DNA from 3 places in the Acidovorax sp. ACV01 genome. Region 1 is predicted to be linked to each of the others. Evidence: predicted binding sites of a transcription regulator. Region 1 holds the regulator's gene; each other region holds the start of a gene.

Region 1 (10,580 bases):
GTTTCATAGCGCATCGCCCCCGCCCGAGGGTGGCTGCTACGCTATGCGCGGCTGCGGGTACCGCACTTCCATCACTTCCAGATTGCGAGCGCCGCCCGGGGTTGGCAGTTGCACCTCATCACCCACACGAGCTTTCAACAGTGCGCGGGCGACCGGTGAAATCCAACTCACCTGCGATTCTCGGCTGTCTGCCTCATCAATTCCCATGATGGTGATCGTGCGCTCCACATCCTCATCATCCCGATAAGTCACGGTAGCCCCAAAAAACACCTGATCACTTCCCGCATGCAGACTGGGGTCTACGACTTCGGCAATCTCCAGCCGTTTGGTCAAGAACCGTATGCGGCGGTCGATCTCGCGCAGGCGCTTCTTGCCATACAGGTAATCGCCATTTTCAGACCGATCACCGTTGCTGGCAGCCCAATGCACAACATCCACCATCTTGGGCCGCTCGTTGTCAATCAAATCAAACAGCTCATCCCGCAGGCGCGCATAGCCCGCAGGGGTGATGTAGTTTTTGCCGCCCGCAGGCAATGGGGGTAGTGCCAACTCGTCGTCGTCACCGCCATCTGCCTCTTTGGTAAAAGCCTTGCTCATCGCCAGATCTCCCCGACAAGCGCAAAGCGCTTGGACAAATGAAAAAGCCTGCAATCTTGCGATTGCAGGCTTTAAACATTGGTGCGGCTGGCAGGAATCGAACCCACGACCCCTTGGTTCGTAGTTCGCTTGCCGCCTGCAAGTCATTGATTCTACACAACCGATTGCCGTCCGTTCCGACTCAATCCGTACTGTTGTGTACAGCACTGACCAACAAATCCCCCAAAATTACCCACCAAAGCAGGCACAAGAACCAGATGAAAGGTGGAGGTATCCTCACCCTTATCTGCCGCCGGCAGCAATCGGCCAGGAGCGGCCGGTCACCTCAAATGAAAGCGGACGCTCAGCAGCGACGTTAGCCGCACCCGGTTGTGTAGCCCGTACTGCACTCGCAAGCGAAGCTTGTCGCGTCGGCTTGACTAATCACCCTGGCCTTGGGCAAACCGGAAATGGTCACGGAATGGCTGCGCCTTCTTGCCGACTGTGCCAGCTATGCAAGGCATAAAGTGCCCCACTTGCATGTTCACCCCAATGGCTCCAGAAGCTTCCTCGCCATTTCCGGCAGGCTGCTTCAGCATACCCGGATTGGAACAACAAGAGCCCACTCTTCAAATCACGCCATATGTCAGCAAGATCATCCGCTAGATCGGCGAGCGACGATTCCCCAGGCACTTCCTGTGGAACAGATTGAGAATAGTAGTTGAATGGCAACGAGCCGAAGCGGACAAAGACCTGCTTCCATTCCTCATGCGAAATATCGCGCGGGTCCTGCTCGCCGAACAATTCTGGTAAGGCTAGTGCGAGTCGATAGAGATTCGACAGATGCTGTAAAGCAGTAAGGACCTGGTTCCTTTGGTCCTCCGGGTTTGCTTCCGCCCAAGAGCAGAATTCCTCTGCAGCGTCCGCGAACTGTCGCACCTGATTTGACATGTGAAGGCCTCACGTTACGCATCTACCGGCGGCTGCGAAAAGTACCGCCCGATTCGGGGAAATTTGTACAAAGTTTGCCCGAAAAGAAGCTGCGCTTAGGCGGGTTTTGAATCAACGACGGCTTTGGGATGCGATGCCCACAGTCGCCTTTGGGCCCAACTCGGTCGTTCGCTCTTCTCCAAAGCGGTCATCAAGCAATCTTGCGAATTAGCGATAGCAAACTTTGTGCAGCTAAGGAACGGTGCCCCATGCTGCCCGAGCTTCCAGCAGTGGCGCCAAAACAGTGAGCACGTTGGCAGCGCTTTGTCGAGGAACCTCCCACGAGGGGTGCTGCATGTCCTTGAGCGACGCCGCAGCATTTGGTCCACCGCTTCGAGCCTCCAAAGGCACCGATCGGACACTTTGCCGTAGCACTTCGATAGCGGTTTTTTGCTCCGCCGAAAGAGGCATGGAAGGATCTGTCAGCAGAGATGTTGGCTGGAGCAGGAAGTGGAACAGCTCGCCTGCGACAAAATAGTTGCCCTGATCGGCGCAACACTCTTCCGGCGTCATAGCGAGAGATCGCACGTGGCCGATGTACCACGACACTTCGGTATCGAATCTCTGAATCACATCCTGTGATAGCGGCGGCAATGACGAGTGGTCCATTCGATCTAGATTGTCCGGTTATGGCGGCGGATTCAACCGGTCGATGCAACACACTGATAACTGCGTAAGCAGACGGAGTGTTGCAAATGTACCGGACACGAAACTACTACACCGACAGCCATAAGGCGCTGATGTGGGACCGCTGGAAGGAAGGCTGGACGCTGCACCAGATAGGCCAGCTGTTTGACCGGCCACACACCTCGATCCAAAACATCTTGGTGAAGACAGGTGGCATTAGGCCTCCAGAAAGACGTCGTTCTGCGACGTCATTGACGTTGATCGAGAGAGAAGAAATATCACGCGCCGTCGTGGCTGGCGCGTCGATCCGCTCAATCGCTGCGCGGCTGGGCAGAGCACCATCGACCGTCAGTCGCGAGTTGAAGCGCAATGGCGGTCAAGAGTGCTATCGCGCCACCCAGGCCGACAGCGACGCATGGAATCGAGCCCTTCGGCCAAAGATCTGCAAGCTCAAGGAGAATCGCGAGCTGGCCCGAATCGTCGCGGGTAAGCTGCGAATATTCTGGTCACCGGAGCAAATCGCGGGCTGGCTAAAGCGGGCCTATCCGCACGACGGGCGCCTTCACGTGTCACACGAGACCATCTACCGCAGCCTATTCATTCAAGCACGCGGCGCCTTGAAGAAGGAGCTGTTGGAGCATCTGAGACGAACGCGCGGTATGCGGCGCTCGCGTCACTACACGCAGAAAACCCCGGGCCATGGGCAGATCGTCGACGCGGTCTCTATAAGCGAGCGCCCGGCTTCTGTCGAAGATCGAGCGGTGCCTGGTCACTGGGAAGGAGACTTGGTATTTGGCAGCGGCAACAGCCAGATTGCGACGTTGGTCGAACGCCAGACGCGTTACGTGATGTTGGTGAAGGTTGGCGGCAAGGACACTGAGACGGTCGTCAATGCGCTCATCAAGAACGCGCGCAAGCTGCCCCAGGAGCTCTACAAGTCATTGACCTGGGATCGAGGCAAGGAGATGGCCGCACACAAGAGATTCACGATGGCCACGGACATCCAGGTCTTCTTCTGCGACCCGCAGAGTCCTTGGCAACGCGGAAGCAACGAGAACACGAACGGCCTGCTCAGACAGTACATGCCAAAGGGCGTCGACATCTCCGGCTATTCACAGCTACAGCTCAACGCGATCGCGAGACAATTGAACGAGAGGCCACGTAAGACACTTGGCTTCAAGACGCCCGCTGAGATGTTCAGCGAATCTGTTGCATCGACCGGTTGAATCCGCCGCCGATTGCTGCCCGGGATGGCCTCACGACCGAAGCAACCGCAACTGCCCTACTGGGGAAGGCAAGACCACTTGGCATTTTCTACCCAAAAGTCCCCGCAAAGTCCCCAAAAATAGGATAGGGGCAAGACTACTTATCAGTGAGCAGAAAAGGAAAAAGCCCTGCAAATCAAAGACTTGCAGGGCTTACCTATTGGTGCGGCTGGCAGGAATCGAACCCACGACCCCTTGGTTCGTAGCCAAGTACTCTATCCAGCTGAGCTACAGCCGCTAAGCTTTGAATTATAGCATGATTTCTTGGCGACCCTTGAAATCAACTTTTTTTACCAGCTCCATGCCGCATGGGCCTGTTCAGTAAAAGCTCAACTCAATACAAGCCAAGATTGTAATGCACTCCAGAGACTCCAAAAGAGGAATGGCGCACATTGCGACAAGAAAACTGGCTGTGACCGTGATGATCGCCCACTCGAATGATGGGTGGTAGGGCGTGTTGGACTTGAACCAACGACCAAAGGATTATGAGTCCTCTGCTCTAACCAACTGAGCTAACGCCCCAAGCCATGCTCCAGCGCTATACAACGGGGCAAGCGCCGTATTGTAGGGGGCTTTACTTGCGATAGCTGAGTGCGTTGGACACCAGTTTTGATGTGATGTCCACGATCTGAATCATCCGGTCATAAGGCATGCGCGTAGGACCGATCACGCCCAAAGTACCGACTACCTTGCCATCGACCTCATACGGCGCACTCACGATCGAAAGCTCCTCAAACGGCACCACGTGGCTTTCCCCGCCAATGTAGATGCGCACTCCCTCTGCCTGGCTAGAGATATCGAGCAGCCGCAGAATCTGCGTTTTCTGCTCGAACAGATCGAAGGCACGCCGAAGGTTTCCCATGTCACTGGAAAAATCGCTCACAGCCAGAAGGTTGCGCTCACCAGAAATCACTACCTCGTCCTGCGCTTGTGACAGAGCCTCAGAACCCACGTTCACCGCAGCCTGCATGAGCGAAGCGATCTCGCCCCGCAGCACATCCACCTCCGATTTCAGGCGCTCACGCACCTGCTCCATCTCGAGCCCTGCATAGTGCGCGTTCAGAAAGTTGGAAGCTTCAATGAGTTGTGACTGGGTGTAGTCCACATCCGTGAAGATCACCCTGTTTTGAACGTCGCCCTCCGGCGAGACGATGATCACCAGAAATCGTCGCTCGGACAATCTCAGGAACTCGATGTGGCGAAACACAGAGGTCCTCCTGGGCGCCATGACAACACCAACGAACTGCGATAGATTGGACAACAACTGTGCTGCGTTCGCGATCACCTTCTGCGGCTGTTCGGGCGCAAGCTGCGGAGGGGTCAATGGGTCCCGCTGCACTGTCAGCATGGTGTCTACAAATAGCCGATAGCCCCGAGCAGTAGGGATGCGCCCTGCAGAAGTATGGGGACTCGCGATCAGCCCCAACTCCTCCAGATCTGCCATGACGTTGCGAATGGTGGCGGGAGATAGATCCAGCCCCGACGCGCGCGACAGAGTCCGCGACCCAATGGGCTGTCCATCGGCGATGTAGCGCTCGACCAGCGCTTTAAGCAACAACTTGGCACGGTCATCGAGCATGGAATGATTTTAATGATGTAATTTCGCGATGACGTCCAATTTCCGCCGTGTCGCACTAATAGGCAAATACCAAGCTTCGTCGGCAGGCGCCCTCAGTGACAGTTCCCGCCACGCCCTGGAAGACATCGCCCATTTTCTTGAACGCGAAGGTTGCGAAGTGATGCTGGAAGCGGAAACCGCAAGCAACACCGGAATCACACAATACCCAGTCCTGAATGTAGACGAGATAGGCCGCCGGTGCGACCTGGGCCTTGTGGTAGGTGGTGACGGCACCATGCTGGGCATAGGCCGACGGCTGGCGCGGTTTGGCACGCCCCTGATTGGGATCAATCAGGGGCGTTTAGGCTTCATCACCGACATTCCTTTTGACACGTACCAAGCCACACTGCCACCCATGCTTCAAGGCGAATACGAAGAAGACCTGAGGCCGCTCATGCACGCGACAGTTGTGCGCGACGAGCGCATCGTCTTTGAAGCCCTTGCGATGAACGACGTTGTTGTGAACCGTGGCGCGACTTCGGGCATGGTGGAGTTGCGAGTTGAGGTTGATGGACGCTTTGTGGCCAACCAGCGTGCAGACGGGCTCATCATTGCATCACCAACGGGGTCAACGGCGTACTCCTTGTCTGCAGGGGGACCTATGCTTCACCCCTCCATTCCTGGATGGGTGCTGGTGCCCATCGCCCCCCACACGCTCTCCAACCGCCCCATTGTGCTATCGGATGCCGCCGAAGTGGCTGTCGAGGTTGTGAGCGGTCGGGATGTCAGTGCTAATTTTGATATGCAGTCGCTGGCCTCTCTGCTGCATGGCGACCGCATTCTGGTCAAAAGGTCGGAGCACTGCGTACGGTTCCTTCACCCGCAAGGGTGGAACTACTTTGCCACTCTGCGCAAAAAATTGCGCTGGAATGAAGGAGGCTCCTGACCATGGCGCTCAGGCGGATTACCCTGCGTGATTTTGTGATTGTTCAGGCACTGGAGCTTGAACTAACTTCTGGTTTCACCGTGCTGACCGGAGAAACTGGCGCTGGAAAATCCATCCTGATTGATGCGCTTCAGCTTGTGCTGGGGGCCCGCTCGGATGCGGGCGTTGTTCGCGAGGGTGCTGATAAAGCAGACCTTTGCGCAGAATTCGACTGCCCTGCCCATCTGCACCCATGGCTTGACGAGGCGGGTTTCGACATTGACGAGCTGTTGCTTCTACGCCGTACGGTGGACTCCCAGGGCAAAAGCCGGGCGTGGATCAACGGGACGCCAGCCACTGCAACTCAGCTTCGAACCGTCGGGGACAGCCTGCTGGACATCCATGGCCAACATGCATGGCAAAGCCTCACAAAACCAGAATCGGTGCGAGGTCTGCTGGACGCATTTGCAGGTGTGCGCACCGCAGAAACTGCAGTGCGCTGGACCCAATGGCGCTCGGACCAAAAGGCGTTAGAGCAAGCGCGCCTGGCCCAAGCTACTTTGCAACAGGAGCGTGAGCGCCTGCAGTGGCAAATCAATGAGGTGGACAAGCTGGCGCCTGCGGAGGGCCAATGGGAAGACCTCGATGCACAGCACAGACGCCTCTCGCATGCGCAAGCGCTGCTGGATGGAGCCGAGGGGGCCATCCAAGCCCTTCAAGATGAAGAGACAGGGTCACTTACAGGGCTCACGCGCGCGCACGATCTCCTGCAAAGCCATGAGCACATTGAGCCCGAGTTCGCCAATCTCGCAGACGTCCTTGCCTCTAGCCTCGCACAAGCCGGCGATGTCCTCCACTCGCTGCAGCTGTACCTGAGGCATGCCGAAATCGATCCACAGCGCCTGGCTGAACTCGACACCCGCATCTCGCTCTGGATGACACTGGCGCGCAGGTACAAACGCACGCCCGCAGAGCTGCCCGCACTGCACCAGAATTGGAAAGAAGAGATGCGTCGGCTGGACGCTGCTACAGACCTGGAACAACTGGAGGCTGCAGAGGCCTTCAGTGCCACGGCTTACCACGTATCGGCACGGGCACTCTCCCTGAGACGTGCAAAAGCAGCGCCGAAACTGTCCAATGCCATTACGCAAGCCATGCAGGGCATGGGCATGGAAGGTGGCAAGTTCGAGGTATCTATTGCGAAGGCACAGGAGCCTTCGTCCCATGGTATCGATGACGTGGTATTTCTCGTGGCGGGTCACCCTGGCATGACGCCCAAGCCCATTGGCAAAGTCGCCTCGGGCGGTGAGTTATCTCGCATTTCGCTGGCCATCTCGGTGACAACCAGTGAATTGGGCATGGCCCCCACCCTCATATTTGACGAAGTGGACTCTGGCGTAGGAGGCGCGGTGGCAGAAACGGTGGGGCGCCTGATGCAGCAACTCGGCAGAGATCGCCAAGTGCTCGCGGTGACCCACCTGCCACAAGTGGCAGCCTGCGCACATCACCATCTGAAGGTCTCCAAACACAAGAGCCCTAAAGGTACCACCAGCACGGTATCGATGGTGCAAGGCGAGCACCGCGTCACAGAAATTGCGCGCATGCTAGGCGGCGAGCGGTCCACCGGCGCTACGCTTGCGCACGCACGGGAGATGCTGGATCTCGCCGTCGCGGCACCGGAAGGACATGGCTGATGGCGCTTGAAATTGTCCTGATCACGGGTATGTCAGGCTCAGGGAAGTCCGTTGCGCTGCACGCCCTGGAAGATGCCGGGTACTACTGCGTGGACAACCTCCCCCCGGAACTGCTGCCAGCTTTTGTGGCGCTGGAGCACCGCCACCACGCGAACCGCGTGGCCATCGCGATGGACGTTCGCAGCGCTACCTCGCTGCATCAGGTTCCGCAGGAATTGAGCCGACTAAGAAACCAGGGGGTGTCGGTGCAATCGGTTTTCCTGGATGCAACCATTGATACGCTGGTTCGACGCTTTTCAGAAACGCGCAGACGCCACCCCCTGTCGCACGATGACCTTCAGCAGGGGCGTAGGGCGCTAGTCCAGATTATTGAGCTGGAGCGGGAACTCTTGGCCGAACTGCGTGAGCAGTCGCATGTCATCGACACAAGCACAATACGGGCGTCGCAACTCCAAAGCTATGTGAAGAGTTTGCTTGTCACCACGCGGGGACAGATGACCTTGGTATTCCAGTCTTTTGCATTCAAGCGTGGCATACCGATGGATGCGGACTACGTCTTTGACGTACGGATGCTACCCAATCCACACTATGAGCCTGCGCTGCGCGATTTGACCGGGCTGGACGAACCTGTTGCGCACTTCCTCAGCCAGCAACCGGACGTATCACTTATGCAAGCGCACATTGAGCAATTCCTGGCGCACTGGCTGGAAATGCTTGATCGGAACCACCGCAGCTACGTGACGGTAGCCGTTGGTTGCACCGGCGGCCAGCATCGCTCCGTCTATTTGGTAGAGCAACTCGCCGAGGTTTTGAGCAATCGCTGGACCACTCTAAAAAGGCACCGCGAGTTGGATGGGCGTTAGTGCACACGACCCCTGCTCCGTTTACCACAACTGCGCCTGCATCGAATCAAGCAGCTTGCGGATGGGCGCAGGCAGGCCAATAGAGGCCCATTCGTCAACACCAAACCACGCACCCTCTTCCGTGGGTTGGTTTGGAATGCTGCCAGTTACCACGACGGGGTGAAGATGTAAGTCTCTGTGCGTCAGCACGTGGAGGAAAGGCTGAAGTTCGTTGCAGGAAATGCGGGATGCATCTCCCAAAGATGCAACATATCCGCGCAATGAGGTGCTATCGGCAAAGACCGGGACGCAGTGCATGCCAGCCCATATGCCCACCGAAGGGCGACGCTGCAACCACACCCGCCCTCCGGAACTCCGGAGAACGAGGAGTTGCCAAGATTCTGATCGGCGTGCCAACCGGCGGGTCTTGACGGGGTAGCGCTCGGGGTCTCCGCCTTTGGCTGCCACGCAACGGTTTGTCAACGGACACTGTCCGCAACGTGGCGCTCGTGGCGTGCAAATCGACGCGCCAAGATCCATGAGCCCCTGGGTGTACCGGGGCATGGCCGTGAGCAAATTTCTCTGCGGGAGCAGGGACTCCGCTTCGTTCCAGAGCAGACGTTCATTTCCCGACGATGCAAGGTCTTTCTCAAAACCGAGAAAGCGCGTCAACACCCTGCGCACGTTGGCATCCAGAATAGGAACACGCTCAGAAAAACAGAAAGCGGCAATCGCCCCAGCTGTAGAACGGCCAATGCCCGGCAACGTAGCCAGCATCTCGGCAGTACGGGGAAAAGAGCCTCCGTGTTCCGCAACGACCTGCTGGGCGCAGCGGTGCAGATTGCGGGCTCGGGTGTAGTAGCCCAGCCCGCTCCAGAGGCCCATCACCTCGTCCTGGTCTGCTCGAGCCAAGGCAGCCACGTCAGGAAAGCGAACAAGAAAACGCGCGTAGTAGTCGAGCACCGTGGTCACCTGCGTTTGCTGCAGCATGATCTCGGACAGCCAAACCCTGTATGGATCACGCGTCTGCTGCCAGGGCAGATGGTTGCGACCGTGTGACCCCTGCCAGGCAACTACAAGCTCAGCTACGCCGTCCCGATCCAGGGCACTCATGCAGATACCAGATGGCTATCCGGGTTCATGGCGTCAAGGCCGGGCAAAGCGACGAGCTGGGATGTCAGTTCCTGCAACCTGTGCTCCAGTTGGACCAACTCATCCTCACTCGCCTCGATTTCCGCAATACGCTCCACCAAGCCACTGGCAGCCTGCTGAATGCGATCTACGGCTTCGATGCGACGTGCGAAACTGCGGCGACGCTCCCTCAGCTGCGCATCCAGTTGGGCCGTAGCAGATTTGCTCCACAGTTCCAGATCGTTTGCAGCCGACTCATACACTGTCCGCAAGCGCATGGCCAAAGCCCGGACCAGACGCTCCGCAAACTCGGGCTGAGCGAGCTTTAATGCGTTCCCCATGCCAAGGTACTGGAGATGGCTTTGTTCGATCTGATTCAGATCGTGCGTGAAGTGTTCCAGTTGCGGCGGCGACGGCACTTGCAAAGAAAATCCAAACTCGGCATTGAGTTGCCTGAATGTCCCGCCCAGCATGGCCTGGATCTCTGTTCCCGACGCTTGTGCCTTGTCCAGCGTGCCGCGCAGTTTGTCGAAAGTCTGGAGATAGATTTTCTTCACCCCCAGCTTGAGTCCCTTTTGTTGCAGCGTCTGAGCCAACTCTGCAAGCTCGGCCTTGAGCGCCTTGGCACCCAACTGCTGAAACACATCTCGAAGAAGTTTCAGATGAACCGCGCGCACTGCCTGGATTTTGGAAGTGCTCAGATCGAACTCCCGCTGCTCCTGTTCGATGCGGTGGCGCATAGATTCGATCACCGACGCGTTCTTGCCCCGCAAGCTTCGCAACTCGGCCATCTGGTCATCGAGATCCCTGCGCCGGATATTGATGACCCGTGATGTCTCGGTGCGCAAACTGGCGACTCCATTGGCCACGGCTGCCCGCAAAATAGACTGCCGCCGGCCCATGATGCCTTTGGCCAATGCCTCTTCCAGCACAGGGAGTCCGCTGGTCTCCAGCAAAAGGTCATCGGCCGTG
Region 2 (10,580 bases), on a different contig from region 1:
AAGAGCACGATGGAGATACCTACCCGCACCGCAAGCGCCTTGGCCATGTGGTTGCTCTTCGATCTGTCATCGCGCCCGTTGCGCATCATGAAGAACAAGGCAGATGCCAAGCTGGCCAGAATGGCGATGAACGCCACCACTACGAGGTATTTCATGGGGGACATTATCCAGTGACAGCTTTTCGCCGTCCTCTGGGCCTGCGTTTCTGGCTGATTGCCCTTGTGGCCATTGCGGGCATGCTGGTCACGGCCTCGCTCGGCCGCTGGCAGCTGTCGCGCGCAGCAGAAAAAGAAGGGCTGCAGGCCGTTCTGGACGAGCGTGGCCGCATGCCGGCCGTCGACAGCCGCACTTTGTTGGCAGGGGCGGCTGGTTCTTCGCAGGACGCAGCTTCGCTGGTGCACCGCACCGTGGTTCTGGAGGGCCATTGGCTGGCAGAGCACACCGTGTACCTCGACAATCGTCAAATGCGCGGGCGCCCGGGGTTCTTTGTAGTGACCCCGCTGCAGCTGGCTGGGCCAGGCGGTGCAGTGGTGCTGGTGCAGCGTGGCTGGGCCGCGCGCAACTTCCAGGACCGCCAGCAATTGCCGCAGGTGCAGACGCCGCAGGATGCAATGGTGCGGGTACAGGGCCGCGTCGCGCCCGCGCCTTCACGCCTGTATGAGTTCCAAGGCGCCGACAGTGCACAGGGGTCTTCCCGCATCCGGCAAAATCTCGACCTGGCAGCGTTCCGCACCGAAACCGGTCTTGCGCTCGCCAACCTCACGGTGTTGCAGACGGGCGAAGCAGGCGAGGGGCTGCAACGCGACTGGCCCGTGGTCGGCGCGGGCGTCGACAAGCATTACGGTTACGCATTTCAATGGTTCGGGCTCTGCGGCCTGATTGCACTTCTCTATGTCTGGTTCCAAATCGTCCGACGCTTCATTCGCCCGCGCAGCCAGCCTGCCGCCTGAGGCCCATGGGGACCACCCTCTGGGCCTTACCGTGCACACGCTGCCCCCGGCAGACGGCGCCGTGGCCACGGCCCAGCGTGCCCGCCATGGGCGATGGAAGATGTTCGGCGTCCTGCTCATCTGCGCGGCCCCGGTCATCGCCTCGTATTTCACCTACTACGTGGTTCGCCCCGAGGGCCGCCGCAACTACGGCGAACTGATCGACCCGCAGCGCACCATGCCGCAGGTCGACGCCACGTCGCTGGACGGCAATGCCGTTTCGCTGGCGTCTCTGAAGGGGCAGTGGCTCCTGGTCAGCGTGGCGGGCGGTGCCTGCGACGCGGACTGCCAGAAGCACCTGTACCTGCAGCGCCAGCTGCGCGAAAGCCTGGGCAAGGAAAAAGACCGGGTGGACTGGGTCTGGCTGGTGAATGATGCCGCCAGCGTGCCCGCAGAGCTCGCGCCCGCCCTGCAGAAGGCGACGGTGCTGCGGGTGGACGGCGCCGCGCTGGGCGCCTGGCTGGCCCCCGCCGAAGGCCATCGGCCCGCCGAGCACCTGTATGTCGTGGACCCGATGGGCAACTGGATGATGCGGTTTCCTGCGGCGATGGACACGGCCGGCGCGGCCAAGGCCAAGCGGGATCTTGAACGCCTGTTGCGCGCGTCGTCTTCCTGGGATGAATCCGGACGCCCCGGAAAGCCGTGATGGACGCCCAGCCGCTCTACGATCTGGCGCCCATCGCCCGGCTCATGCTGCTGGGCGTGCTGATAGCGCTCGGCCCCCTGGCCTGGGTCGGCCTGCGCAACCGTGGCAGCTCTCCCGTGCGGCGCCTGCAGGCGCTGACCGTGCTCACCCTGTTCCTGACCTTTGACCTGGTGCTGTTCGGCGCCTTCACGCGCCTGACCGATTCGGGCCTGGGCTGTCCTGACTGGCCCGGCTGCTACGGCAGCGCCAGCCCCGTGGGCGCGCACACCGAGATCTCCGCCGCCCAGCAGGCCATGCCCACCGGCCCCGTGACCCATGGCAAGGCCTGGGTCGAGATGATCCACCGCTACCTGGCCACCGGTGTGGGCGTGCTCATCATCGTGCTCACCGTGTCAGCCTGGGTGCAGCACCGCAAGGCCCGGCATGGTGGGGGTGAACCTCCCCCCATCAGCCCGTGGTGGCCCACGTTCACGTTGTTCTGGGTGTGCCTGCAGGGCGCGTTCGGGGCGCTGACGGTAACGATGAAGCTGTTTCCCGCCATCGTCACGCTGCACCTCATTGGCGGGCTGGTGCTGCTGGCGCTGTTGTGTGTGCAGGCTGTGCGCCAAACCCAGGGTGCGCAAGGCAAGGCGCCCGTGCTTATTTCCGCAGGGCTGCGCTGGGGGCTGGTGATGACCGGCGTGCTCGTGGCCCTGCAAGTGGTGCTGGGCGGCTGGGTCAGCACCAACTATGCGGTGCTGGCCTGCACCACCTTTCCCACTTGCCAGGGCAGCTGGTGGCCAGCCATGGACTTTGGCCAGGGCTTTCAGATCTGGCGTGCGCTGGGCTTGCTGCAGGACGGCAGCCACATCAGTTTTGCCGGGCTCACGGCCATCCATTACGTGCATCGCTTGATGGCTTACGTGGTCCTCGCTGCTCTGGGCTTGGTGTGCTGGCGACTTCGCCAAGCCGGTGTACTGCCGGTTCAGGCCCGTTGGCTCGCCGGGCTGGCGCTGCTGCAATTGGCCACCGGCCTGTCCAATGTGGTTCTGGACTGGCCGCTGCTGGCTGCCGTGCTGCATACCGGAGGTGCCGCGGCGCTGGTGGTGGTGTTGACCTGGGCCTTGGTGTCCAGCCGCGCGGCGTCCGCGCTGCAAGAGTTTTCCGCGCCCTCGGGCGCATCGAGAGTGTCCGCATGAGTGTTGCTGCCCCTGCCGTTGTTTCCCCGCCTTCGCGCCTGTCGCAGTTCTATGCGCTGACCAAACCCCGTGTGGTCCAGCTCATCGTGTTTTGTGCGCTCATCGGCATGGTGCTGGCCGTGCCGGGGCTTCCGTCGGCCTCGCAACTCGGCCTGATGGCGGTGGCCTGTGCCGGTGTGTGGCTGGTTGCGGGGGCTGCAGCCGCTTTCAACTGCATCGTGGAACAGGGCATCGACGCCAAGATGAAGCGCACTGCCTGGCGTCCCACGGCCAAGGGCCAGTTGTCCAACGCCCAGACGCTTCTGTTTTCTGCCGTGCTGTGCACCGCAGGCTCTGCGCTGCTGTATTTCTGGGTAAATCCCCTGACGATGTGGCTCACGTTTGCGACCTTCGTGGGCTATGCGGTCATCTACACGGTGATCCTCAAGCCCCTCACCCCGCAGAACATCGTGATCGGCGGTGCATCGGGCGCCATGCCTCCCGTGCTGGGATGGGCCGCCATGACCAACGATGTCGGCCCCGAAGCGCTCATCCTGTTTCTCATCATCTTCCTGTGGACGCCCCCTCACTTCTGGGCGCTGGCCCTGTACCGGGTGGAGGACTACCGCAAGTCTGGCTTGCCCATGCTGCCGGTGACCCATGGCAACGAGTTCACCCGCCTGCAGGTGTTTTTGTACACCCTGATCCTGTTTGCCGGGTGCCTGATGCCCTTCGTCTATGGCATGAGCTCGTGGATCTACCTGGTCGCCGCCGTGGTTCTGAGCGCTGGCTTCTGTGGCTACGGCTTTGCCCTGTGGCGCAACTATTCGGACGCGCTCGCGCGCAAGACCTTCCGCTTCTCCCTCATCCACCTGAGCGCCTTGTTTGCCGCCCTTTTGGTGGACCACTACGTGCTGTGAATATCGCCATGCCTATGCTGAAAAGAAATGCTCTTAAAACGATAGCTGTTAGCGCTTTATCCATAAGCGCTATGGGCATTTTTAGTGCCTGTTCCGAGAAAAAGGCGGAGTTTCGCGGCGTGGACATCACCGGTGCGGACTACGCCCGCGACCTCCCGCTGACAGACCACAACGGCCAGGCGCGCCACCTTAAGGACTTTGCAGGCAAGGTGGTGGTGGTGTTCTTCGGCTTCACGCAGTGCCCGGACGTGTGCCCCACCTCCATGCAAGAGCTGGCCGAGGTGAAGAAGATGCTGGGCAAAGACGGCGAGCGCCTGCAGGGCATCTTCGTCACGGTGGACCCGGAGCGCGATACACCCGAAGTGCTCAAGGCCTACATGGCCAACTTCGACCCGAGTTTTCTGGCCCTCTATGGCACAGCAGATCAACTGGCTGCGGTCGCCAAGGACTTCAAGATCTACTACAAGAAGGTGGATGGCAAGACACCCACCAGCTACACCATGGACCACTCAGCGGGTAGCTATGTGTACGACACCTCGGGGCGCCTGCGCGTGTACAACCGCTATGGCAGCGGCGTGCAGGCCCTGGCATCGGACGTCAAGGCGCTGTTGGGCGAGGCAGGCTGAACAACGGCCTGCCTGCGCTCCGTGCGGCCGGCGCGCAGCTGCCGTAGAGGGCCGCGCGGGCCCTCGTCGCCCCGCTGCCTTCTTTTTTCTTTACTCGGCCTTGATGCCGCGCATGGCAATCACACCGCCGAGCAGGCTGGTGTCGGCCTTGATGCGGTTGGCCAGCCCTTCGGGTGAAGTGCCTGCCACCTGCCAGCCTTGTTGAAAGAGCTTGCTGCGCATTTCTTCACTGCGCGCAATCTCGCTGATCAAGGCCGCCAGCTTGGCCTGGATCGGCTTGGGCATGGTGGCCGGCGCAGCAAACGCATTCCAGATTTCAAGGTTGAAGCCCCGGATGCCGGCTTCCGACAGGCTCGGGATATCCGGTGCCAAGGGACTGCGGCCTGCCGATGTCACTCCAATGGCGCGCAGCTTGCCAGCGCGCACCTGGGCCTGGGCCAGCGCGGGGGGGAGCAGCGCCATCTGCAGCTGCCCGCCCAGCATGGCGTTGGCGACTTGTGGATAGCCGGGATACGGCACATGCACGGGGTTGATGTTGCTGCGCGACTTCAACAGTTCGGTGCCGATATGGCCCACCGTGCCCACGCCGGGCGTGCCGTAGCTCCATTTGTCGCCGCCATTGCGCGCCGCCACGAAGAATTCGCGCGCGTCGGCATTCGCAGGCACACCGGGCTGGGTCACGGGCGCGGTCAGCACCAGGGGGGACGTGCCGACCAGGCTGAGCGGGGCCAGGTCCTTGAGCGGGTCGTAGGGTACCGCTGGGTTGATCATCTTGGCGATGGTCATGTTGCCGTTGATCATCAGGCCGATGGTGTGGTCGTCGCGGGCCTTGGCCACCGCGTCAGCGCCAATGTTGCCACCCGCACCCACCTTGTTTTCCACGATCACTGGCTGGCCCAGGGCCTTGGACAGCGGCTCGGAGAAGGCGCGAGCCGTCAGGTCAGGCGACGTACCGGCGGGAAAGCCCACGATGATCTTCAGCGGCTTGGTGGGCCAGGCCAACGCTGCAGGTGCTGCGGCTGGCTTGGCCGTGTTCTGGGCGAGGGCCCAGGGGGAAGCGGCAGCCAGGGCTATCAGCAGCGACGCGCGGCGGGAAACGGGGCGTGACAACATGGGACGGAGTCTCCTCAAGAATATTCAGGTGCCAAAACGACACGGGGCCCCAGAACTGGGGCCCCGTGAGACAACTTCTGCAGGAGCGGAATATTAACGCGTGCCCGCCAGTGCTCAGGCGTACTCCGCCAGAGCCTTTTTCATCTTTTTCATGGCGGCCACTTCGATCTGGCGGATGCGTTCTGCGCTCACGCCGTAGACCGCAGCCAGTTCGTGCAGCGTCATGCCGCCCGTGCCGTCATCGTTGACCTTGAGCCAGCGCTCTTCCACGATGCGGCGGCTGCGGTCGTCCAGGCTGCCCAGCGCCGTGGCGATGCCATCCGTAGCCAGCACATCGCGCTGGCGCGACTCGATCATGGCAGTGGGCTCGTGCGACGCGTCGGCCAGATAGGCGATTGGTCCAAAGGCCTGTTCGCCATCGTCCGAAGGCGCCGGATCCAACAGCACATCGCCGCCCGACATGCGGGTTTCCATCTCGATGACCTCTTCGCGCTTCACATTGAGCTGCGCAGCCACCGTGTCGATTTCACGGTCGGACAGCGTATCTCGGTGTGTTGCGGCATCGGCGGCTGCGGCATCAGCCTTGAAGCCCTGCTTCATGGAGCGCAGGTTGAAGAACAGCTTGCGCTGCGCCTTGGTGGTGGCCACCTTCACCATGCGCCAGTTCTTCAGGATGTATTCGTGGATCTCGGCCTTGATCCAGTGCATGGCATAGCTCACCAGGCGCACGCCCTGGTCGGGGTCAAAGCGCTTGACCGCCTTCATCAGGCCCACATTGCCTTCCTGGATCAGATCGCCATGGGGCAAGCCATAGCCCAGATATTGGCGTGCAATCGAAACCACGAGGCGCAGGTGCGACATCACCAGCCGACCGGCGGCGTCCAGATCGTTGTTGTCTTTGAGCTGCCGCGCGTAGGTCTGCTCTTCTTCGTGCGTGAGCAACGGCAGGCGGTTGACGGCGGAGATGTACGCGTCAAGATTGCCCAAGGGGGGCACCAGCGCCCAGGGATTGGCGGGTGCCAAAGTCGTCGTTGCGGTTCCAGATTGAATGTTCATTCCGGGAATCCTTTCCTCTAAGCCATGATATTAGCACTCCATAGGACAGAGTGCTAAACCCGGAGTTCCCTTCCGGTTGTTTGCAATGCTGCCGCTATGTTGTCCTCTGTGCACCGCCGGGATTCAGGCGAACTATTTGCAAAATGTTGAATTAACGTGTTGATTTAAAAGGTGTTTTTTGCATATTTCGAAGACGCAATGCACTTGACTTTCTGTTGTCGGAGTCCTGGCGGTGTCGGTGGTTCCGGCACTTTGGTGCCCCGCTTTGCGATTGGTGCGACTTTTGGAACAGTCTGTTCATGATCCAGCAATTTTCTCCCCCGCTGGCATTGCACCCCCCGCTATGGCAGACTGCATCGCCCAACGCCTTCGGGAGACGCGCATGACCGAGCCGACTGCCCTTTGTGACATTCTTGTTGTCACCACCACGGTGGCCACCGAAGCGGAAGCGCGGCGGTTGGCACAGCTGGTCTTGCAGGCGCGGCTGGCAGCCTGTGTGCAGGTGGAGCCCATCACGGCTTACTTCCGCTGGCAGGGCGCCTTGCAGGAGGACCGCGAACTCCGGCTGGTCTGCAAGACCGTGCCCCGTGCGCTGCACCCGCTGTTGGCATTGCTGCGGGCACAGCATCCCTATGCGCTGCCGCAGTTGGTGGTCCAGGCGCAGCAGGGCTCTGCAGAATATGCCGACTGGGTGGATGCACAGGTGGCCCACACCACGGTGCTGGCCTGATCGCTGGGCGTCACCCGGGTTTTTCGGGCCCTCTGACCGAGGGGTGGGCCGCCAGCGGCCCCCTTGCTTTCGGTCTATACGTTCAGGTCGATTTGCTGCACGGTGCCTGCGCTGCCGTTCTCTCGCAGGTAGATGCTGGTGGAGCGCACGGCGCCCAGGCTGCCGTTGTCCGCCGTGCGCAGGGCGAAGGGCGTTGCCTGGGCTCCAAGCTGTATTGCCCCCACGCCCAGTTCCTCCAGGGTTTGCAGCCTGCCCGTGCCATCCGCGTTCGGGGTCCACACACACAGCTGTTCGAAGACCGGGTCGGCCTCGTCGATCCAGCCATTGCCATCGCTGTCATGCCGGGCCAGCTCTGAAAAGCCGTTGCCCGTGTCGGGCCCGAAGAGTTCCAGGCCGTTGTCGATGCGTGCGTTCTGGTTGGTGTCCAGCGCCAGGTAGCCCCGGTTGCCAGCGAGCAAGGGTACCTGTTCGGTTTGCCCGTCGCCGTCCAGGTCGAAGGCAAAGCGCAGGTTCTGCAATTGGGCGGCGGTGCCGTCAAAGTTGACGACCAGCGGGTCTACCGCCACAGCGTCGCCCAGCCGCAGGCTGACCGAGGATTCCTCGCGGTAGCTGCGCTGCATGTCCAACTGCAGCGTGAACCGGATCTCCTGGCCATCGGCGGTGCGCACGGTGCCCGCCGCCGCAAACTGCGTACGCTCGGTTTCTTCCAGCACCTCGCGCTGTTCATAAATCACGCCAAAGCCCGCTCGCTGGCGGGGGGCTGCTGCCGTGCTGTTCGCTGGGGACGGAGTGGGCGGGTTGGCCGCGGGCGCGTCAGAGGACTGTGGCCCTGCATAGACGCGGACGAGCACCCCGGTCATGCGTTCGATCAGGTCGCGGATCATGGCGAGCTGGGGCGTCAGGCCTTCGTCGGGGTCGCGCTCCGGCAGCGGTTCGACCGAGGCTGCAGCGGCATGGGCGGCATGGGCCAGGCGGGCTGCATTGGATATCTGCAACGGTGGGGCCGGGCGGGCGGGGGATGTGCCGGTGGGGCGGTCACCCACCCACATTTCCAGGCGGCTCGTCTGGCTGTGCATGCGCGTGGCGGCATGCTGGGCCTGCATCTGCAGGGTGGACGACTCGATTTTCATGGGGCACCTCCATGGTTTCCACGGAGGCTCGGCCCGGGGCTGGCTGGCGTGGCCCTTGGTTATCGGCACTTCTGGGCGGCAACTTGAAACCAATCCCGACACCGGCGCGAGGTCATCCGCCAGGGGCACCCGCTGGACCCAATGCCTCCAGTGCCACCCCTTCAAAATCTTCCAGCACCATCGGCCTGCCAAACAGATAGCCCTGAAATGCCTTGCAGCCATGCGCCAGCAGAAACTGGTGGTGTGCTGCTGTTTCGACCCCCTCGGCGATCACGTCCAGGCCCAGGCTGCCTGCCAGCGCGATGATCGAGCGCGCGATGGCCGCGTCATTCGGGTCCAGCAGCACATCGCGGACAAAGCCCTGGTCGATCTTGATCTGGTCCAGCGGCAGGCGCTTGAGGTAGCTCAAGGACGAATAGCCGGTGCCAAAGTCGTCCAGCGAAAAGCCCAGACCCTGGGCCTTGAGTGCGCGCATGGTGGCGATCACGCTGTCCACGTTGTCCAGCAGCAGGCTTTCCGTCAGTTCCAGCTTGATGTGCGCCGGGTCGGCCCCGGTGCGCTGCAGCAGGGCGAGCACCTGCACCACGAAGTCTTCCTGCAGGAACTGGCGCGCACTCACGTTGATGGCCAGGCTCAGGTGGGCCAACGGTGGGTTCTGGCGCCACCGGGCCTGTTGGCGCATGGCAGTTTCCATCACCCAGTGGCCCAGAGGCAGAATCAGGCCGGATTCTTCAGCCAGGGGGATGAACTCAGACGGCGGGACCATGCCTTGCACGGGATGTTGCCAGCGCACCAGCGCCTCGGCGCCGGTCACCCGCCCCCGGTGGTCTACCTGGGGTTGGTACAGCAGCAGAAACTGCGACTGCCGCAGGCCGTTGTGCAGTTCGGTTTCCAGCAGTGCGCGGCGGTTCACGGCCTGCTGCATGTCGGGGTCAAAAAAGCGCAGGGTGTTGCGGCCCGCGTCCTTGGCGCGGTACATGGCCATGTCGGCTTGTTTGAGCACCTCGTCCACCGAATCGCGGGGGTCGCGCAGCAGCGTCACCCCGATGCTGGCGGTGAAGTGGTGTTCGTGCCCGGCCAGTTCATAGGGTTGGCGCAGCTGGGCCAGGATCAACTCGCCCAGCGTGCGCGCCTGGGCGGCGGCTTCCGGAGGGTCACTGCTGAGGTTCTGCAGCACCACCACAAACTCATCACCGCCCAGGCGCGCCACGGTGTCCTGCTCGCGCACGCAGCCGCGCAGGCGCAGCGCCACCTCCTTCAGCAGCAAGTCGCCCACCTCATGGCCTCGGGTGTCGTTCAGGGTCTTGAAATTGTCCAGGTCCACAAACAGCACGGCGGTGGTCAGCCCCGATCGGGCACTGTTGGCCAGCACCTGCTGCAGCCGGTCTACCAGCAGGCGGCGGTTGGGCAGCTGCGTGAGGGCATCGTAGAAGGCCAGGTACCGTGCTTCGTCCTCGGCGGCCTTGCGGCCTGAGATGTCGATGTCGATGCAGAACATTTCTGGTGGGTGGCCGGGCACCTGGATATAGGCGTGGCTCGAGAAGACATGCACGGGCGTGCCGTCCTTGCGCCGCAGCTGCAGCTCGCCCGCCGGAATCACCTCACCCGTGGCGAACATGTGGCGCACGTGCTCACGCACAGCGTCCCACATGGGTGGCGGGATGATGAGGTCGAGCAGGTTGCTGCCCAGCGCTTCCTCGGCCGTGTAGCCATACAGCTGCTCGGACGCCTGGTTCCAGTAGCTGGTGGTGCCGTCTGCAAGATAACCCTGCACCGAGATGGACGGGATGTTGCGCAGCAGCGAGCGAAAGCGAAGCTCCGACTCGCGCAGCGCACTCTCTGCACGTTTGCGCTTGGTGATGTCCCGCGCCAGGAAGACCACGGCCGCCTGGCCCCCCACCCTTACGCCCAGGGGCTGGGCGCGCCCTTCAAATTGCCGCGTGCCCGACAGCGTCTGCATCTCGTATTCCACGCTCTGCGTCTGGCCCGACAGCAAGGTATTGCGGATCAGCTCCAGAAACATGTCGGCCTGCTCTGCCGGCAGCACGTCGTGCATCCGCTTGCCCACCAGATGGGGCGGGCTGGCCGCCAGCGGGGCGTCGTCGGGCGAGAGCACTTCCACATAGCGCCCCTGGGCATCCAGCACTAGCAGCACGTCGGGAATGGCCTGGGCAATGGCCCGCAGCCGTGCCGCCGTGCCGTGCAGTGCGCGT
Region 3 (10,580 bases), 210 kb from region 1:
CCCGTCAACCAGCGGCTGATCGGCCGCCTGTACGGCAAGAACATCACGCGCACGCGCATGGCCGCGGTGGACACCCATCTGCAGGGCAACCTCACCACCGGGGGCCTGAGCCATCAGCTGCTGCTGGGCGTGGACTGGAACCGGCAGACCGAAAACAAAAACGAGGCCGACGACGCATACAACGCGCCCATCAATGCGTACGCCCCGGTGTACGGCAACGTCCTGAATCCGACGCTTGTCGCGAAACCCGAGAACGTGCAGCGCCAGAACGGCCTGTATGTGCAGGACCAGATGAAATGGGGCCGCTGGATCTTCATCGCCGGCCTGCGCCACGACCGCGCCGTGAACAGCCTGGCGGGCCAGTCAGATGACCGCACGAGCGACACCACGAAGCGCCTGGGCGTGATGTACCAGCTGGCCGGAGGCTGGACACCCTACGTCAGCTACGCAGAATCCTTTAGCCCGGTGAGCGGCACCAATACCTACGGCCAGCGTTTCAAGCCGCTGGAAGGCGAGCAGATCGAAGTGGGCGTGAAGTACGCCCCCGCAGGCAGCGCCACCCAGTTCACGGCGGCGGTGTACGACCTCAAGGAAAAGAACCAGAAGGTGGTTGATCCGGTCAACCCGAACAACTCGCTGCAGGTGGGCCAGACCCGCAACAAGGGACTGGAGCTGGAGTACAAGGCCCGCGTGGCCACAGCGTTCGACCTGACCGCCCACTACAACTACACCGATGTCGATCCGCTGCTGGAAAACCTGCCGCGCCATCAGGCGGCCGTGTGGGGCGTGTACCGGTTCTCCATTGGCGGCGTGCGCGGCTTCTCGGCGGGTGCGGGTTATCGCTGGCTGTCGTCGTTCCGTGATGGCACGGGGCCGAAGGTGCCGGCGGCGGGTGTCGTGGATGCGCTGCTGGCCTACGACAGCCAGGACTGGCGCTACGCCCTGAACATCAGCAACCTGGCCGACAAGAAGTACATGAGCACCTGCCTGGCGCGTGGCGACTGCTGGTGGGCCGCGCGCCGCAATGTGGTGCTGAGCGCGACGTATAGGTTTTAACCCCCTGAGCCGCTTCGCGTCTTCCCCCGAGGGGACGCCGCCCATGCGACGGTGCGGCACTGGCACGGCACAGTGCCAATGCGAAGGCCGGGCCCTTTGCTCTGGGTTGGCGCGGTGCAGTGAACCGCGGTACAAATGTCGAAAGGGCAGCCCGCGTCACGACGTGCTTCACGTGTTCCAAGTAAAAAACCCGCAGGTTTTGCAACCTGCGGGTTTTTTTGTGCACTACCGGGCAGAACCTGGGTTCCACCCGGAGCGGCTGGCCATTACATGCCCATGCCGCCCATGCCACCCATGCCGCCCATGTCGGGCATGCCGCCGCCAGCACCGGCCTCGTCCTTGGGTGCTTCTGCAACCATGGCTTCGGTCGTCAGCAGCAGCGATGCCACGGAGGCAGCGTTCTGCAGGGCCGTGCGGGTGACCTTCGTGGGGTCCAGGATGCCCAGCTCGAGCATGTCGCCGTACGTGTCGTTCGAAGCGTTGAAGCCGTAGTTGCCCTTGCCGGCCAACACAGCGTTCACCACCACCGAGGCTTCGCCGCCAGCGTTGTTCACGATTTCGCGCAGGGGCGCTTCGATGGCCTTGAGCACCAGCTTGATACCGGCTTCCTGGTCAGCGTTGTCACCCTTGATCGAGTCACCGACAGCTTGCTTGGCACGCAGCAGGGCCACGCCACCACCGGCCACAACGCCTTCTTCCACAGCTGCGCGCGTTGCGTGCAGTGCGTCTTCCACGCGGGCCTTCTTTTCCTTCATTTCGACTTCGGTGGCAGCGCCGACCTTGATCACGGCCACACCGCCAGCCAGCTTGGCCACGCGCTCTTGCAGCTTTTCGCGGTCGTAGTCGGACGTGGCTTCTTCGATCTGCACGCGCACTTGCTTGACGCGGGCTTCGATGTCACCCGCAGCGCCAGCGCCGTCGATGATGATGGTGTTTTCCTTGCCCACTTCGATGCGCTTGGCCTGGCCCAGGTCGGCCAGGGTCACCTTCTCGAGCGTCAGGCCCACTTCTTCAGCGATGACCTTGCCGCCCGTCAGGATGGCGATGTCTTCCAGCATGGCCTTGCGGCGGTCGCCGAAGCCAGGTGCCTTCACAGCCACAACCTTCAGGATGCCGCGGATCGTGTTGACCACCAGCGTAGCCAGGGCTTCGCCTTCGACTTCTTCGGCGATGATCAGCAGCGGACGGCCGGCCTTGGCGACTTGTTCCAGCGTGGGCAGCAGGTCGCGGATGTTGCTGATCTTCTTGTCGAACAGCAGCACGAAGGGGTTGTCCAGAATGGCGGATTGCTTTTCTGGGTTGTTGATGAAGTAGGGCGACAGGTAGCCGCGGTCGAACTGCATGCCTTCCACGACGTCCAGTTCGGAGTCGAGGGACTTGCCGTCTTCCACGGTGATCACGCCTTCCTTGCCAACCTTGTCCATGGCGTCAGCGATCAGCTTGCCGATGGTTTCGTCGGAGTTGGCGGAGATCGAACCCACTTGGGCGATTTCCTTGGAGGTCGTCGTGGGCTTGGAAGCCTTCTTCAGCTCGGCAACCAGGGCCGTCACAGCCTTGTCGATACCGCGCTTCAGGTCCATCGGGTTGATGCCGGCGGCCACGTACTTGAAGCCTTCGCGAACGATGGCTTGTGCCAGCACGGTAGCGGTGGTGGTGCCGTCACCAGCGTTGTCGCTGGTCTTGGAGGCCACTTCCTTCACGAGCTGGGCGCCCATGTTCTGCAGCTTGTCCTTGAGTTCGATTTCCTTGGCCACGGACACACCGTCCTTGGTCACGGTAGGGGCGCCGAACGAGCGCTCCAGCACCACATTGCGGCCCTTGGGGCCCAGGGTCACCTTGACCGCATTGGCCAGGATGTTCACGCCTTCAACCATGCGTGCGCGGGCTTCGCCGCCGAAAACTACGTCTTTTGCTGCCATTTTGGAGCTCCTGAAAATTTGATTCAAATTGGCCGCTAGCGCTTATCCAGTAAGCGCTAGAGGCTATGAAAAGATGAGTAATTCAGAGGGCGAGAGATTACTTCTCGACCACTGCGAACAGATCGTCTTCCTTCATGACCAGCAGCTCGTCGCCGTTGACCTTGACGGTCTGGCCCGAGTACTTGCCGAACAGAACGCGGTCACCGACCTTCACGTTCAGGGCGAGCACTTCGCCCTTGTCGTTCTTCTTGCCAGGGCCGACGGCCAGCACTTCACCTTGATCGGGCTTTTCAGCGGCGTTGTCAGGGATCACGATGCCGGAGGCGGTCGTGGTTTCGCTTTCGATACGCTTGACGATCACGCGATCGTGCAGAGGGCGAAGGTTCATTGCATTGCTCCTGTTTTCAGTAAAAAAGCTGACTTACTCAGCGCCTGGAGACCCAGGCGCTACCAAACTTCCGACAGGCAAGGTGGTGTTAGCACTCGTCTGTGGTGAGTGCTAATGATACGGGCATTTGTGACGGTTTCAAGACGTCCAAGGCATTTCCCGATTTCTTCGGATGCTGCTGCAGAAGGGTCTACCACCGGGTCCCCTAGGTTGGTGTCTATCTGTGATGCCCTAGAAGGCGGGTGCGATGGCATGTGATCGAGCCCGCTAACGTAGTCCAGACCATGCGTTTTAAGAGGACCTCGTGAGCTATTCCATCCTTCACTGCCGCTATCTGCCGTGGGTCGTCGGGCGATGCGGGGTTGTCCACAAGGTCTTTGACGTGGAGTGCCAACGTCCCAATGATTAGACTTGGCTTCCATGAGGTGGCCGGGCATGGTCGTTAACAAGATATCGTTTGGATTTTTTACGAGATCGATCATGGTTCTACTGGCATCTTGCTTTTAATCATCTCCTTGAAGAGATTCAATTATTATTCACTATGCAGAATGAAGAATGTAGGCGCACAACCTGCAGTGACCAAATAGGCCCGCCATCCAGTGCCAAGGCTCCCTTTGCATTTGTGCATATACCGAAATGCTCGGGAACGGCATTTGAAAATTACATGATTTCCCAGGGAGGAGGCTTTGCATCTTCTAGGGCATTTACTGGTGTTGGTGTGAATGGTGAGTCAGAATCGCTTGAGGCGTATTTCAAGAAAGAAGCATTATCGTCATTTGTCTTCGGGCATTTTCATTATCAAAATTTGCTACGCTTTTGCCCCAATGCATTTACGGCCACCTTTGTCCGTGATCCGGTGAATCGGACAATTTCGCAGTACAAATCATGGCACGACGAGAACAACTTTCATCCTGACGATCCACATTATAAAGTGGCGACATCCTCTGAGCGCGACGCACTGATTTTTGCGCAGCAGGCATCTTTGGAGGAATTTGTGTGTTCTGGTAATCCAATAATCTTTGATGGGGCGTTGGGCAATCAACAAACAATTTGTCTCTCCACGTACTTGGGGGGGGATATGGAAGAGCACCTGAAAAGTGCAAAAAAAAATCTAAATACATTTGATTTTTTTGGAATCACTGAGAATTTTATGGAATCACTGGAGCTCTTGCGATTGATGATTCCGGATTTTTCGGACTATGAAATTGTCAGAGAAAAGGAAAACAGATCTCGCATTGTTGTTGATGAGGTGACTCAACACGTGAGAGGTATAATTGCAGAGCAGGTCAAATACGATCAGCAGCTTTATGAATATGCTTGCCTCCTCTTCAAGGAGCGTATCCAAGAGTGGCGTTCTGGCTCCATGCCCGTCTATGCGTACAAGTGGTTCGCTGGGGAAAATACTGGTGATCGTCCTCAGGGAAGCAGGTCTTCGAGGCAGCGGCCCTCCCAGGAGGAATATCAGGCCTTGCGGTTAAGCCTCTCAAGACTGGAAATCGAAAACAAGAGAATACAGAGCGAAAGCGAGCAATTGCGCGAGCAGCTACAGCAAATCGAAATCCTGCATTTGCAGGCATCCGAGGCGAATCTAAAAGCTTTGGAGGTGCAGCAGGCACGTTCCATGGAGGCCGAGGCTGTCAATGGCATGGTTCGAGCGCAACTTGCACATCTGGAAGCAAGTCATATCCAGCTTCGCCAGGTTTACACGCATATCGTCGAATCACGATCGTGGCGTTTCATGCAAGCGCTGCAGTCTGTCTTGGCGAGATTTCATATCAAGTAATTCCTGCCTTGGCTTGGTTTGAATAAGTGTTTTGATACGCATGGCAAGCATTGATGTGCGCCTACATCGTTGTGTTTTTTCGTGCTAAGGGGGCTGGTGCAGGCGCCACTCTGCGGTCTCGGTTTTGGCGGGCCTTGGCAGTTCATTGAAGAGACCTGAATGATGGGTTGCAACCACACACTACCGGCCAAACGGCGTGGTTTGGCGGGGGGGCGGATGGCAGAGCAGAGGAGACTCTTGTGAGCCACATCGGTGGCGCTGTACAACGCGACAGGATTTGTGTCCCGTCTGGCTCAAGCCTGCTCAGTGAGCTTAGCTAGTGACGATGCTCTTGCTGCATTCGTGAATTTGCGTTAAATTTTTTAATCGAAGCCTATGGACTGGAAATCCCGCGTGCTGGAGAGGGTGTCTCGAGGGGCCACTAATTGATTTTGTGATCCTCAATCACTATGAGAACTAAAAAGATGTTCAATAAAATGAGATGGCAGTCCACAAGATCGGTAACCCTTGCAGTGTTGACGCTCTTTCTGGCGGCAGCTCAAGCCCAGCAGATTCTGCAACTCACACCGGGGGAGCCGCCGACGGAGAAGCTTGCGCTCACCGCAATGGATACCAAGCCTGGCGAAGCGTTGCTCATTGAAAATCTAAAAATTAACGATGAAGTTCCTTCGGTAGTGAATCTCAGGCTTCGGCGTTCAGAAGTCACCAGCGGTGAAACACAATTTATTGTTGTCGATGAAAAGGGATCGCGGGCCTTTCCATTGGCTACCAGCGCACATTTTGTGGGCACGCTCGAAGGCAATCCCGATAGCTATGCTTTTGTAACGGTATCCCCCAAGGGAGAAATTCGCACCATCATTCACCGCGGGAAGGAGACGGTTGTCAATGAACTGCTTCCTGTTCGCGGCAACGGTGCGGGTGCTGCTGTTTCACGCTTGGTGAATCATCAGAAAGATTTTATCAATCGAGAGTTTTCTTGCGGTGTAAGCCCAGATTTTCTTCAATCCGACCCGAGCCAGAAGAAGCTCGGGATTGAAAATTTGCTCAAAACTGGCCGGGAAAATTCTCAAAAAATTTTGAGTGAAGAGAAAGCAGGCAGCCCTCGGCGTGCGGATATCATCATTGATAGCGACTACGAGTTTTATCAAAATTTTGGTTCTGAGTCTGCTGCATTCACATATGTGACCAATCTGCTTACCTATGTGGGTAGTCGGTACCAAGCAGAAATATCCACCCGTTTCAATCTCAAGCAAATAGTAATTCGCACAACATCTGCCGATCCTTGGACCCAGACAGCCACGGGCGCGATGCTCAACGAGTTGCAAGCCTTCTGGAATGCCGGGGCAAATGCCTCTGTTTCGCGGCACCATGTTCATTTACTTAGCGGGAAAAATTCTGGGGGTGGGATAGCCTATGTGGGTAGCCTCTCCAACCAAAGTACGGCTTATGGCGTTAGTGCAAATATCGAAGGAGATTTCAATCCGTCGAACCCGCAGGTCATCTGGGATTCGGTCGTAGTTGCCCACGAGATTGGACATGCATTTGGTAGTTCACATACGCATGACTACGACAATCCCTATATTGCTCCGTCACCTAATACCGGTGGTGCAATCGATTGCTGCTATTCGGGAAATGCTACTGGGCAGTGCGGAATTGCCCTTGGGGGCGCCGGACGGTTGGGCTTTTTGCCTGGCGCATCCTCAACCACTGGAGGGGGCGCAGGTCAGGGAAACGGGACCATCATGAGTTACTGCCATCTGCTCAATGGGGGGATGAGCAACATCACATGGACTTTTGGAACCAATCACGTCTATGGGGTAAATGCTGGCCGTGTTCCAACTGTGATGTCGGATCAAGCGCAATCAAAGCTGCCGCTGGATGCTTCAGGTACCTTCGATCTGAGCGTTAGCAAAACGGGAACAGGCACGGTAACCAGCTCTCCGGCAGGTATTAATTGTGGGTTGGACTGCAACGAAAGTTATGCTGCGGGCACTATCGTCACGTTATCTGCATCCGTTGGAACGGGGTACACATTTTCCGGATGGGGAGGTGCTTGCTCGGGTGCCGGTGTGTGTACTGTCACGATGAGTGTGGCGCGGAATGTGACGGCCACATTCATTCCAACTCCCCAAGGCGTACTGTCTGTCGCGAAAATCGGGACTGGGACTGGCACCGTAAGTCGTGCAGGAGGATTGCTCAACTGCGGTAGTACTTGTACCGAGTCACTTGCTCCTGGCACCATTGCGACGCTGACGGCGAGCCCCGCTGCAGGAAGCTCATTTGTCGGCTGGAGTGGTGGGAGCTGCAGTGGAACAGGTGCTTGCTCATTCACCGTAAATGCAAACACCACTGTGACTGCAAACTTCAATTCCAGCAGCGGAGGCGGGCGTGCAACAACCCCATTGTTGGAGACGAATCTGACGGGTACTGCGGGCTCGGTTCAGTACCGCAGTGTTGTGGTTCCTGCCGGCGCAAAAAATCTTGTCATCCAGATCAGCGGGGGTATTGGAGATGTGGACCTCTATGTCAAATTTGGCCAAGTGCCAACTACCGCTTCATATGACTGCAGGCCTTTTGCGGTGGGAAACGAGGAGACCTGCACCTTCCCCACCCCGACCGCAGGAACCTACCATGTCATGCTGCGTGGTGATAGTCAATACAGTGGGGTTACCTTGGCCGCGACCTACCATAAGAGACTGATAAATATGGCGCCGATACTGCAACTTCTTTTAGACTGAGGGGTTTATATGAAAATATTCAAGAAAATCGCTATTGCCACCGGCGTGGCAATGATTGCATGCAGTGCGCAGGCAGGATCTTCGTCTGGTAAGGTAACCACGCTGATTATCAATTCCAGCAATTTCCTGTTTTTCACGGCAGGCGTTAAAACTGGCTCGCCATCATGTGGTAATAATAACCAATGGGCTATCAATCTCGCCACAGCCCAAGGGAAAACCATCTATGCCTTGTTGTTGTCTGCCCAGGCGCAAGACAGGACGGTATCCGTTTTTGGCAACAATGCCTGTAACAACTGGGGTGATCGTGAAGATGTTCTGTATGCCACTTCTGATTGAATGCCTGTTCGGTTAAAAAAGGAAAGACCTGAGTTTTCAGGAGGCCGATCAACATCGGCCTGAAGTGTGCTAGCTCCGTCTCACCCAACTGGCGAGTAGATCCTGGAACCTGTCTTTGACAGCGACTTGTTTTTCGATGGTTGAGCGGGCATGCCCTGGCCTGATTTCTTGGTGGGCAGAGAGGCCTTGGAGCTGCGGGGATTCCTCGGCACTGCGGGTTTTAGGGGTGTGCATGGGCCAGCGTCGTGAGCCCAGCTTGGGCGGACGGGCAGGCTCATACATTGATGCATGCTGCGGGTTCCGAGGGAGCCACAGCGCTGCAACAGTGGGCTGTGCACTGACTCGATCTATGGCAACACCCATGAACGCATGGCTGAGCAGTTACAGACCATGGGGGTTTCAGCCAACTTCTTCGCCAGTGGGGCCTAGCGGACAATTTCCGTTAAATCATTATGTGCCCCACCCTGTTCAGCACCGGAGAAGGAAACCCGATGTAACCCTGGCTGGCGCGTATATGAGCAAAGATACAATGCGTTAAAGAAGTGCCGGAGAGCTACACCGGCGCCTTGGTCTCTCATACGCGCCTTTCGCAAGGTCCGCCTTCACCGCGCACCCCTTTTTTGACTTGTTCAGTTTCCAAGCGGGCTGGGCCGCGGCGAACACTGACGCTTTCCTTCTTATCCCCTTTTCATGAAGCACACACTGGTTCCTGTCGTCTTGTGTGGAGGTTCTGGCACCCGGCTGTGGCCTTTGTCGCGTGAAGCCTACCCAAAGCAGTTTCTTGCGTTTGACGGTGAATTCACAATGCTTCAAGACACCGTTCTGCGCTTGCATGGCTTGGCGGAATGCGTGTCGTTGGCGCCACCTGTGCTCGTCTGTAATGTCGAGCATCGTTTTCTTGCAGCCAGCCAACTGGTGGCTGCGCAAGTGGATGACGCACGGATCGTGCTGGAACCATTTGGCCGAAATACAGCACCAGCGCTCACTCTTGCTGCGTTGCAGGCGGGCTCCGACGGGGCTGACCCCATACTTTTGGCCATGCCGGCGGACCACGTGTTCACTGATCGGGCCGCCTTGCATGTGGCAATCCTGCAAGCCATGGAGGTGGCTGTACAAGGGGCCCTGGTCACTTTTGGCATCGTGGCGGACCGGCCTGAAACAGGGTATGGGTACATTCAGCGCGGCGCCGAATATCAGCAGGGTTCCTATCGGGTCGCCAACTTTGCAGAAAAGCCTGACGGGGATACCGCTCAGCGGTACGTCGACTCTGGGGAATACCTGTGGAACAGTGGGCTTTTCATGGTGCGCGCGAGTGTTTGGCTAAAAGCGTTGGACGCATGCAAACCTGAAATCCTGCAGGCCTGCACCCGTGCGATGGCCGACGCCCAGTGCGATCTGGATTTCGTACGGCCTGATGTGGCGGCGTTCGCAGCCTGTCCGTCAGACTCCATTGACTATGCGGTGATGGAGCACCTGCCCAAGCGTCCTGATCTAGGAATCCCTGCATGTGTCGTGCCGTTGCAGGCTGGATGGTCTGATCTGGGGGCCTGGGATGCGTTGTGGCAAGTCCTTGGGCACGATGCCAATGACAACGCCATTGTGGGGGATGCTGTGTTAACCGATTCGACGGGCTCGCTAGTGATGGCGCGCAGTCGACTGGTTGCAGGTGTCGGCCTGAGGAATATCGTGGTGATTGAGACACCCGATGCGGTTCTTGTTGCCGACAAATCGCAAACTCAGAGCGTCAAGCACATCGTGGCGCATCTCAAGGCGCAAAAGCGCGCCTTGGCGGATACACACCGGAAGGTGCACCGGCCATGGGGCTGGTACGACAGCATTGACAGCGGGGAGCGCTTCCAGGTCAAGCGCATCGTGGTGAACCCCGGCGCGAGTCTTAGCTTGCAAATGCATCACCACCGTGCCGAACACTGGGTGGTTGTCAAAGGAACGGCCCAAGTCACCAACGGCGAGAAGGTTTTCCTGTTGGGTGAGAACGAATCGACTTATATCCCCGTAGGCCACATTCACCGACTTTCCAACCCCGGGAAGGTACCGTTGGAGATCATTGAGGTCCAGTCGGGAAGTTATCTGGGGGAGGACGATATCGTGAGATATGACGATAGCTATGGGCGAATGTCCTCTTAACTTAATAAATCAGTATCCAGGAGAGTGAATTGAAGAAAAAGATAGCGCTTATAACAGGCATTACCGGGCAGGATGGAGCATATTTGGCCGAATTGCTGCTTAGTAAGGGGTATTCAGTTCACGGCATTCGTCGGCGGGCTTCGCTATTTAATACAGATCGCATTGACCATTTGTATCACGACCCACATAGCGAAGGGCTGGATTTGACACTCCAT

What was found. Region 1 encodes HrcA, which represses chaperone genes, less so after heat shock. Its sites were predicted from a motif close to TTAGCACTCNNNNNNNNNGAGTGCTAA; they were not measured.
Positions count from the first base shown of each region.
Region 2: the regulator HrcA is predicted to act here: its motif matches at 6,538-6,564, upstream of rpoH (RNA polymerase sigma factor RpoH).
Region 3: the regulator HrcA is predicted to act here: its motif matches at 3,452-3,478, upstream of IB243_RS14345 (co-chaperone GroES).

Region 1 covers NZ_JACUZT010000004.1:167,182-177,761, forward strand. Annotated here, with positions in the region: gene greB (transcription elongation factor GreB) at 37-597, opposite strand; gene IB243_RS13330 (DUF5063 domain-containing protein) at 1,051-1,527, opposite strand; gene IB243_RS13335 (hypothetical protein) at 1,759-2,175, opposite strand; gene IB243_RS13340 (IS30 family transposase) at 2,262-3,419, shown strand; tRNA gene IB243_RS13345 (tRNA-Arg) at 3,620-3,696, opposite strand; tRNA gene IB243_RS13350 (tRNA-Ile) at 3,904-3,980, opposite strand; gene hrcA (heat-inducible transcriptional repressor HrcA) at 4,033-5,037, opposite strand; gene IB243_RS13360 (NAD kinase) at 5,066-5,962, shown strand; gene recN (DNA repair protein RecN) at 5,965-7,635, shown strand; gene rapZ (RNase adapter RapZ) at 7,635-8,498, shown strand; gene mutY (A/G-specific adenine glycosylase) at 8,520-9,590, opposite strand; gene IB243_RS13380 (dynamin family protein) at 9,587-10,580, opposite strand, start outside.
Region 2 covers NZ_JACUZT010000002.1:206,521-217,100, forward strand. Annotated here, with positions in the region: gene IB243_RS05500 (twin transmembrane helix small protein) at 1-155, opposite strand, end outside; gene IB243_RS05505 (SURF1 family protein) at 171-950, shown strand; gene IB243_RS05510 (hypothetical protein) at 892-1,635, shown strand; gene IB243_RS05515 (heme A synthase) at 1,635-2,813, shown strand; gene cyoE (heme o synthase) at 2,810-3,712, shown strand; gene IB243_RS05525 (SCO family protein) at 3,727-4,338, shown strand; gene IB243_RS05530 (tripartite tricarboxylate transporter substrate binding protein) at 4,429-5,451, opposite strand; gene rpoH (RNA polymerase sigma factor RpoH) at 5,566-6,507, opposite strand; gene cutA (divalent-cation tolerance protein CutA) at 6,890-7,237, shown strand; gene IB243_RS05545 (hypothetical protein) at 7,312-8,367, opposite strand; gene IB243_RS05550 (EAL domain-containing protein) at 8,480-10,580, opposite strand, start outside.
Region 3 covers NZ_JACUZT010000004.1:373,434-384,013, reverse strand. Annotated here, with positions in the region: gene IB243_RS14355 (TonB-dependent siderophore receptor) at 1-1,056, shown strand, start outside; gene groL (chaperonin GroEL) at 1,323-2,975, opposite strand; gene IB243_RS14345 (co-chaperone GroES) at 3,073-3,363, opposite strand; gene IB243_RS14340 (sulfotransferase family 2 domain-containing protein) at 3,905-5,146, shown strand; gene IB243_RS14335 (M12 family metallo-peptidase) at 5,611-7,884, shown strand; gene IB243_RS14330 (hypothetical protein) at 7,894-8,220, shown strand; gene IB243_RS14325 (mannose-1-phosphate guanylyltransferase/mannose-6-phosphate isomerase) at 8,911-10,365, shown strand; gene gmd (GDP-mannose 4,6-dehydratase) at 10,395-10,580, shown strand, end outside.